Regions from separate parts of the Flintibacter sp. genome, predicted to be linked through region 1. Evidence: riboswitches for the same ligand, from Rfam matches in the RefSeq annotation. Region 1 holds a riboswitch; the other holds the start of a gene.
What was found. A riboswitch is a leader RNA that binds a small molecule or an ion and turns the genes downstream of it on or off. The one in region 1 is predicted to bind thiamine pyrophosphate.
Positions count from the first base shown of each region.

Region 2: it holds a riboswitch for thiamine pyrophosphate, as region 1 does, so the genes downstream of both, ACLTXB_RS04395 (HAD family hydrolase) here and thiW (energy coupling factor transporter S component ThiW) in region 1, are expected to answer to the same signal.

Region 1 is NZ_JBKVXZ010000013.1:23,899-27,990, forward strand. Features, by position in the region: gene ACLTXB_RS06860 (energy-coupled thiamine transporter ThiT) at 1-215, shown strand, start outside; gene ACLTXB_RS06865 (HAD-IIB family hydrolase) at 247-1,053, shown strand; TPP riboswitch at 1,150-1,252, shown strand; partial or broken gene thiW (energy coupling factor transporter S component ThiW) at 1,556-2,077, shown strand; gene thiM (hydroxyethylthiazole kinase) at 2,272-3,087, shown strand; gene thiE (thiamine phosphate synthase) at 3,093-3,725, shown strand; gene ACLTXB_RS06885 (hypothetical protein) at 3,789-4,092, opposite strand, start outside.
Region 2 is NZ_JBKVXZ010000007.1:11,505-15,596, reverse strand. Features, by position in the region: gene ACLTXB_RS04410 (TenA family protein) at 1-316, opposite strand, end outside; gene ACLTXB_RS04405 (energy-coupled thiamine transporter ThiT) at 313-921, opposite strand; gene thiD (bifunctional hydroxymethylpyrimidine kinase/phosphomethylpyrimidine kinase) at 914-1,714, opposite strand; gene ACLTXB_RS04395 (HAD family hydrolase) at 1,826-2,488, opposite strand; TPP riboswitch at 2,549-2,653, opposite strand; gene cdd (cytidine deaminase) at 2,783-3,178, shown strand; gene ACLTXB_RS04385 (DUF378 domain-containing protein) at 3,259-3,462, shown strand; gene ACLTXB_RS04380 (ABC transporter permease) at 3,540-4,092, opposite strand, start outside.

The DNA.
Region 1 (4,092 bases):
TGCTCACCTTTTTGGTGCGCCTTGGCTGCCACTATGTCTCCGGCGTGGTGGTTTGGGAGGTGCTGTGGCCCAATGAGCTGGGCTGGGCCGCGCCCATCTGGTCCATTGCCTACAACGCCAGCTATATGATCCCGGAAATTATCATTACCTCCCTGGTGGCGGCGCTGTCCTACGGCCCGCTGAAGAAGTATTACCAGGGCCAGGACCTGAACTGACCCCTTCGGGGGCGAAGAAAGAGAGGCCCCCATGGGTAAATTTGACGGCCTGCTGCTGGTCAGCGACTTTGATGATACCTTATATGATTCCCATCACCGGGTGCCGCCCCGCAATCTGGCAGCCATCAACTACTGGCTGCGGGAGGGGGGACGGTTTACCGTGGCCACCGGGCGAGCCTACACCACCTTTGCCCCCTACGTCCACTTAGCGCCCATCAACGCCCCGGTGGTGCTGTCCAACGGCTCGGCCATCTACGATTTCCACACCGATACCATGCTGGTGGAGACCCAGCTGGACCCCCGGGCGCCCCAGGACTTCCAGGCCCTGATGGACGCCATCCCCTCTCTGGGAATGGAGGCCTACCACGGGGAGGACATCTATGTCTACCGCCCCAACTACGTCACCTACGGCCACATGCGCAAGGTGGGCACCGACTACACGGTGGCGCCCATTGCCGATATGCCCACCCCCTGGAACAAGGTTATTGTCCAGCAGGAGTACGACCAGCTGCTGCGCGCCCGCGCCTGGCTGGAGGAGCACTGTCCGGAGCGGTACGAGGCCATTTTCTCTAACCGCTACTACCTGGAGGTCACCCGCCGGGGATGCAATAAAGGCGGCATGGTGCAGCGGCTCATCGATATGCTGGGGGTGGAGCGGGACAACCTCTACTGCGTGGGGGACAACCAGAACGATATCCCCATGATGGCCCTGTCCGCCATCCCCTTCGCGCCGGCCAACTGCGCTCAGGAGGTCAAGGACTGGGGCGCCAAGCTGCTGTGCCACTGCGACGAGGGCGTTATCGGCGACATCGTGGAGATCCTGGACCGGAAATATTGAGCATCACCTCCCCGACCTTCAAATGGGGATTGACAAAGAGGGGCGGGGGGTGGATAATAAACCCGTCCCAGCTAAGGCCGGGACATTCTTCGGACGGAAAATACAATGGGGAGCGCGTGAGCGCTGAGAGGAAGTTCGGCTTCGACCCAGAAACCTGATGCGGATCATGCCGCCGTAGGGATGTGGACGTGCTGTTGTGCGTCCGGGCGTGCCTGCGGCACGCCTCTTTTGTTTTTTTCGGCCGGAGTGCGAGGAAGGACTGCCAAAGGCGGCAGGCCGAGGGGGAGCGCCCTGGGCCTGTGTCCTGCTTTCGTATACAACTGGACAGCGATGGGAGGCCGTGTTCCGGCATGAGAGGAAGCCAGTAAGCTTCGACCGACCCGACCCGGTAGTTTGCCCGGGCGGGGGCTCCGCGGCGCTGGGAGACCGGCGTGGGGGAGGGCTGTCCATGTGGGATCCCACTCCTTTTCCGCGGAAGCTTTTGGGAAAAGGAGTCTTTTTTATGAAACGCAACCCCTCTCTTCTGCGCCTGGTGGTGCTGGCCATGCTGGTGGCCGTGGGCGTGGTCATCTCGCCCATCCTCCGTGTGGAGGGCATGTGCCCCACCGCCCACCTTATCAACATCGTGTGTGCGGTGCTGCTGGGTCCGGTGTACTCCTTCGTGTGCGCCTGCACCATCGGCGTCATCCGCATGAGCCTGATGGGCATTCCCCCTCTGGCCCTCACCGGAGCGGTGTTTGGCGCGGCCCTGTCGGGCATTTTGTACCGCCTCAGCGGCGGACGGCTCATCTTCGCCGTCATCGGTGAGGTGGTGGGCACCGGCATCATCGGCGCGGTGGCCTCCTACCCGGTGATGACCCTGTGGTGGGGCTACACCGGCCTCACTTGGGTGTACTATGTGCCCTCCTTCATTGCCGGTACCCTCATCGGCGGCAGCGTGGCCTTCCTGCTGCTCAAGAAGCTGGCCAAAAACGGCATGCTGCTGAAAATGCAGCAGGAGCTGGGGGCCAAGGTGTTTGACCGCCCGGTCACCGTGGCCGGGGACAGCATGGGCATCGTCTTCCTGGGCATCATTGCCTACCTGGCGGTGCTGGTGCTGGTAAAGAACGTGCTGAAGGCCACCGGCGCTGCCATGGCCATGCCCTGGGTGGTGCTGGCTCTGTTCGTGGCCGTGGCCGCCTACTACTATTTCTCCCACCGAAAGGAGAGCGTCAACGCATGAGTCAGTCCCTGGGAGCGCTGCTGGAGGCCCTGCGCAGCCGCCGGCCCCTCATCCACTGCATCACAAACCCCATCTCCATCAACGACTGCGCCAACCTGATCCTGGCGGCAGGGGGACGGCCCATCATGGCCGAGCACCCCGGGGAGGTGGCTGAGATCACCGCCACCGCCGCCGCTCTGGCGGTGAACCTGGGTAACATCACCGACGTGCGCATGGAGTCCATGGTGCTGGCCGGGCAGGCAGCCCGGGAGGCGGGGGTGCCTATGGTGCTGGACTGTGTGGGCGTGGGGTGCAGTAGCCTGCGCCGGCGTTATGCCCAGGACTACCTTGCCAAGATTCAGCCTCAGGTGGCCAAGGGGAACCTGTCGGAGCTGTTGTGCCTCTCCGGCGCCCGCCAGGGCATGTCTGGGGTGGACGCGGACGGCAGCGACCGGCTGGAGGGGCAGACCCTTTCCGCCCTGCGGGAGTTCAGCCGCCGCCAGGGAGCGGTGCTGCTGGCCTCGGGGCCGGTAGACGGGGTGTTTGCTCCCGACGGGCGGCGCTGGGAGATCCGCAACGGCCACAGCATAATGAGCCGCCTTACCGGGACGGGGTGCATGCTCAACGTGCTCACCGCCGCCTTTTTGGCAGTAGGGGAGCCGGAGGAAGCGGCGGTGGCCGCCGCCGCCATGCTGGGCATCTGCGGAGAGCGGGCAGCCCGAGAGGCCCGTGGGCCGGGAAGTCTGCGCGCCGCTCTGTTGGACGCGGCCTATACCCTCATCCCGGAAGAATTGGACCATGAGGCGGCGGTACGCCCCTTTGAGAAAGGATGAAACATATGAACCCTGTGGATTTGAAGCTGTACTTGGTGACGGACAGCGGCTACTACGATGAGAAGCGGTTTTTGGACATGGTGGAGAAGGCCTGCCGGGGCGGCGTGACCCTCCTGCAGCTGCGGGAGAAGAACCGGGGCGGCCGGGAGTACCTGCGCCTGGCCCAGGCGGTGAAGGAGATCACCGACCCCGCGGGGGTGCCCCTCATCATCGACGACCGGGTGGACGTAGCCCTGGCCTGCGGCGCGGCGGGCATCCACGTGGGCCAGACCGACCTGCCTGTTTGGGCGGCCCGGCAGCTCATGGGTCCGGACAAGATCGTGGGTGCTACCGCCAAGACGGTGCCCCAGGCTCTGGAGGCCTATGAGCAGGGGGCGGACTACCTGGGCGTGGGAGCGCTGTTTCCCACCGAGACCAAGGTGAACACCGTCCTCACCTCCATAGACACCTTAAAGGATATCGTCAAGGCGGTGCCCATCGGCGTGGTGGGCATCGGCGGCCTGGATGAGAGCAACGTGGACATCCTCACCGGCAGCGGCGCTCAGGGCGGCGCGGTGGTGCGGGCCATCGTCAAGGCCCAGGACCCCGAGCAGGCGGCCCACCGTCTGCGGGAAAAGCTGGACGCCATCCTGAAATAAAAAATCCGGACCTGGTTTTTAAAACCAGGTCCGGATTTTTCTATGTGGATAAAGCCTTCTGCCTCAGTACCAGTACAGGGGGATAAAGAACAGCCAGGGGGCGGTGACGATGGCCATGGTGAGAGCTACCACATGCTTTTCCCGCTGGGTGAGCAGCTCGCACTCCTTCATGGCCCGCTTGTCAAAACGATAGATGCACACCCCGGCCAGGGCTACACCCGCCAGCATCCAAAGAAACGCTACGGGGTGAAGGAAGGCGTTGGCACAAATGGAAGCGCTTATGTCGTCAGCCCAGGACGCATGAGGGAAAAAGAAGGGGAGTAAGACCCCTGGCAGCAGGAGTACCATCCCAATAAAATCGGCGACA
Region 2 (4,092 bases), on a different contig from region 1:
GCTGCGGCAGGTGCTGGATGGGGGCGTCATCCAAGCCGTAGCGCTTGAGGTAGACCAGCCGGGTAGCGCCCTCCCCTTCGTTGACAAAGGAGAGCAGGGAATAGTAGGTTCGGATAGCCTCCAAATCCTCGGCTTTGGTCATGCCCCAGGCAAATACTTTGGCATATTCCCGGAGGTAGAGGCTGTCATCCACAATATAGCCCTTGAAACAGGCTTCATCCAAGGTTCCTGCTCCAAGCTGCTGAAGAAAGGGGGAGTCCAGGCATTGCTGCCACACAGACAAGTTTTTCTCGATCAGTTCCTGCGTGAATGTCATTGCGGTACACCTGCCTTAATGGATTTCTCCAGCCGCCGCACAGGCAGCACGGAGACAAGAATAATGGTAAGCAGACCCTCTGTGCCGTGGCCCGACAGATTAGCCACGATGCTGTATGCCCAGGGGCCGTAGCCGTCCCAGGCGTACTGGGCAAAGAAAACCGCACCGGCCATAATATGACTGGTCACGCTGAGGGCAACCGCCAGTGTGGTGCCCAGGATAATTTTCCAGCGCCGGTCGGTTCCAAAGACACTGGCATAGCCCAAAGCGGAGAAGCAGATAAGCTGTTCCACAAAAGGCTGGGCCCAGTGTACCGGCTGCCAGTCAGGCAGCAGAAGCATGGCCAGCAGGCCGGTGACCCATCCAGCGCAGAAGGCCACCCTGGCGTTGACCAGAAGGGAGAGCAGAAGGATGGGCAGCATGGCGCCCAGACTAATGTGGCTGCCGTTGGGCAGGGTGATCAGGAAACAGCGCAGCACCAGGGTAGCCGCCGACATCAGGCCGGCAAGACAGATATCCCGGGCAGACAGACGCATCCCGCGGCACAAAAACAGAGTAACGGCAAAATAGCAGAGGGTAAAGGCTGCAACGATCAGGTTAGTCATCCACGAACTCCCCCCGCAGAGCAAACAGGTGGTCCATGGGGCCGCTGCCTGCGCCCAGATCCAGCATGGCTGCCAGAGCGCCGGAGATGTAGGCCTTGGAGCGCTCCACAGCCTGGGTCAGGTCATAGCCTTTGGCCAGGTTGGAGGCGATGGCGCTGGAGAGCGTACAGCCGGTGCCGTGGGTATTGGGGTTATCAATGCGGCGGCCACGGAACCAGGTGCTCTGGCCATCCCGCCAGAGAAGGTCATCTGCATCGTGGATCTGATGGCCTCCCTTACACAGTACGGCGCAGCCGTAGGTCTCGCTGATGGCCTGGGCGGCCCGCTCCATATCCTCTGCGGTGGTAATGGTCATGCCGGAGAGGACCTGGGCCTCGGGGATGTTGGGGGTAAGAAGGGTAGCCAGAGGAAGCAGCTGTTCCTTCAGGGCCTCCACCGCCTCCTCGGAAATAAGGCGGGAGCCGCTGGTGGCCACCATCACCGGGTCTACCACAATGTTTTTTGCCCCATACTGTTTGAGCTTGTCCGCGATGACCTGGATCAGGGCGGTGGAGGAGACCATCCCGGTTTTGACTGCGTCAGGGAAGATGTCCGTGAAGACACAGTCCAATTGGTTGGCAAGGAACTCAGGGGTGGACTCCAGGATGCCGTAAACGCCGGTGGTGTTCTGGGCCGTCAGGGCGGTGACAGCGCTCATGGCATATACGCCATTGGCCGTCATGGTCTTGATATCGGCTTGGATCCCGGCGCCTCCGCTGGAATCGCTTCCAGCGATCGTCAATGCGGTTTTCATAGTTAAGACTCCTTTCTGTTTTGACGCATTGAAGTTTTATAGTGCGACGAAAGGTGGTGCCCCCAATTCGCCGCATAAACGGTTCTTCCTAAGAACCTGGGGGAAACAGATTTAGCCCAGCTGGGCGAGAAAGGACGGATCGTCCAGCTGTTTCAGATGCCAGCGGCAGATTTCCTTCAGCGCAGGCTGGTCCTCAGCAGAAAAAGCGTCATACACGCCCACCACCTGAAAACCAGCCTGAACGGCGGTCTGGGCGGCGTGAAGGGCATCCTCAAAGACCAGGGTGTACTGTGGAGCAGCTCCCAGCTGCCTGGCGGCCTCCAGATAGAGGTCCGGGCGGGTCTTGGGACCGTACTGGGTCGCGCTCAGCACAAAGGAGAAGAAGGGCCAGACGCCCAGCCGCTCCAGAGCCTGCCTGGTCTGATGAACCTGGCTTGCGGTGGCCACGGCGCAGGGCACACCAAGTTGGTGCAGCCGCTCCAGAAGAGGGCGAACGCCTTGCTTCAAAGGAACCCGGTCCCGGTATTCCCGGTCTGCCAAGTCCTCCATGGCCTCCATGAGCTGCTGGGAGGAAGCGGGGAGATGGTAGGTGCGGATCAGGTAGTCGATGGCCTGAGGAGAACTCATCGCGCGCAGCGTGTGGGACAGATCGGGAGCGGGATGGCCGCCAAACCGGCGTACCAACTCCTCCGGAATGTGGTCCCAGACGTACATGGAGTCGGTAAGGGTGCCGTCCAGATCAAAAATGGCTGCCTGGGGAAGAAAGTGGGCCATAGAAGTGCCTCCAAAAACAAAATCACCCCGGGTATCTCTCGAGAGAGACAATCCCGCGGCGTACGCATACCATAATCTCCCTACGTTGGCATTACCCAAATCAGGTCACAGGTCGAAGCGCACAGCTTCCTCTCAGCCCGTTTGCGAGCTCCCTTTTTGATTGCAGTGGACCGCTGTCGGCGGTCCGCTGGAAAATATTATAGCACGGGAAAAGAAGATTGCAAGTTTTTTTCTGCTGGGGTATGCTAGAAGAGAACAGACGCCCGCCCGAGCGCGGGAGAAGGAGGCAGGAACATGACCGATCAGGAACTGGTGCAGCGAGCCTTGGAGATGCGGAAATTTTCTTATGCACCCTATTCTCATTTTGCAGTGGGCGCGGCTCTCTTATGCGAGGACGGAACGGTGTTTACCGGTTGCAATGTGGAAAATGCGGCCTACGGTTCCACTCTGTGCGCGGAGCGTACCGCCCTGGTGAAGGCGGTAAGTGAGGGACGGACCACCGGCTGGACCACACTGGCTATTGCGGGCAGCGGAGAGGATTTTTGCTGGCCCTGCGGCGCCTGCCGGCAGATGCTGTATGAATTTGCGCCAAAACTTCGGGTGCTGGCGGTCAATCAGCATGGCCAGTTTCAGCAGGCAGGCTTATGGGAACTGCTTCCCATGGGATTTGGACCGGCATCGTTAAAATGAAATTGCGTGTTGTCCGTGCATAGTTTTTCTCCGGCCTGGAAATGCTATCCCCGGAACCCAATCCGAGGAGGTAATCTGACGTGATCATGGACAAGATCGCTTTGGCCCTGCTGATTATCGGCGGGCTGAACTGGGGCAGCGTGGGACTGTTTCAGTTTGATCTGGTGGCCTTTGTCGGCGGTGGGTCTGATGGACTGATCAGCCGGGTGATCTACACCGTGGTGGGCCTGTCGGCGCTGTGGTGTATTACCCTGCTGTTTCGGGACACAGATAAAAACCACTGACTCTCACAAAAACAGGAAGGCAGTCCGTTTCGGACTGCCTTCCTGTTTTTATAGAGAGTGTAATTTTATTTGGCTATCTACTCGCTTTTGATGGCCTCCAAAACGGAGATGCGTACCGCCTTGTTGGCCGGATAGCAGCCTGCGCCCAAGCCAATGAGAACAGAGAAAAGGACGGCAAAGAGCAGAAGCCACGGTGGGATCACCGAAATCCTTGCCACATCCTCTCCGCCAAGCAGAGCAGGAATGAGATGGTCTAAGCTGGGCCCCATGGATATGAAGTTAACAGCCACCGAGATAATAACACTGATGACACAGGCAGATACACCGCCTATAAAGCCGATGGCACCAGCTTCAGCCAAAAACATGATCCGGATGTCGGAGACCGGGCAGCCCAGAGATTTCATGATTCCGATCTCCCGAGTGCGCTCGGAGATAGACATGATCATGGTATTGATAATGCCCAGCGCGGCCACAAACAGCGAGATGGCACCCAAGCTGCCCAGTGTCATCTGTCTATGCTGGGCTTCTTTTTCTAAGGGCTTGCGTACGCTCTCCATGGATTCGGTGGGATATCCCATAGCGTTGATCTTACCCTCTACTCCCGAGACCTGGCTGATGCTGGAGGTCTTG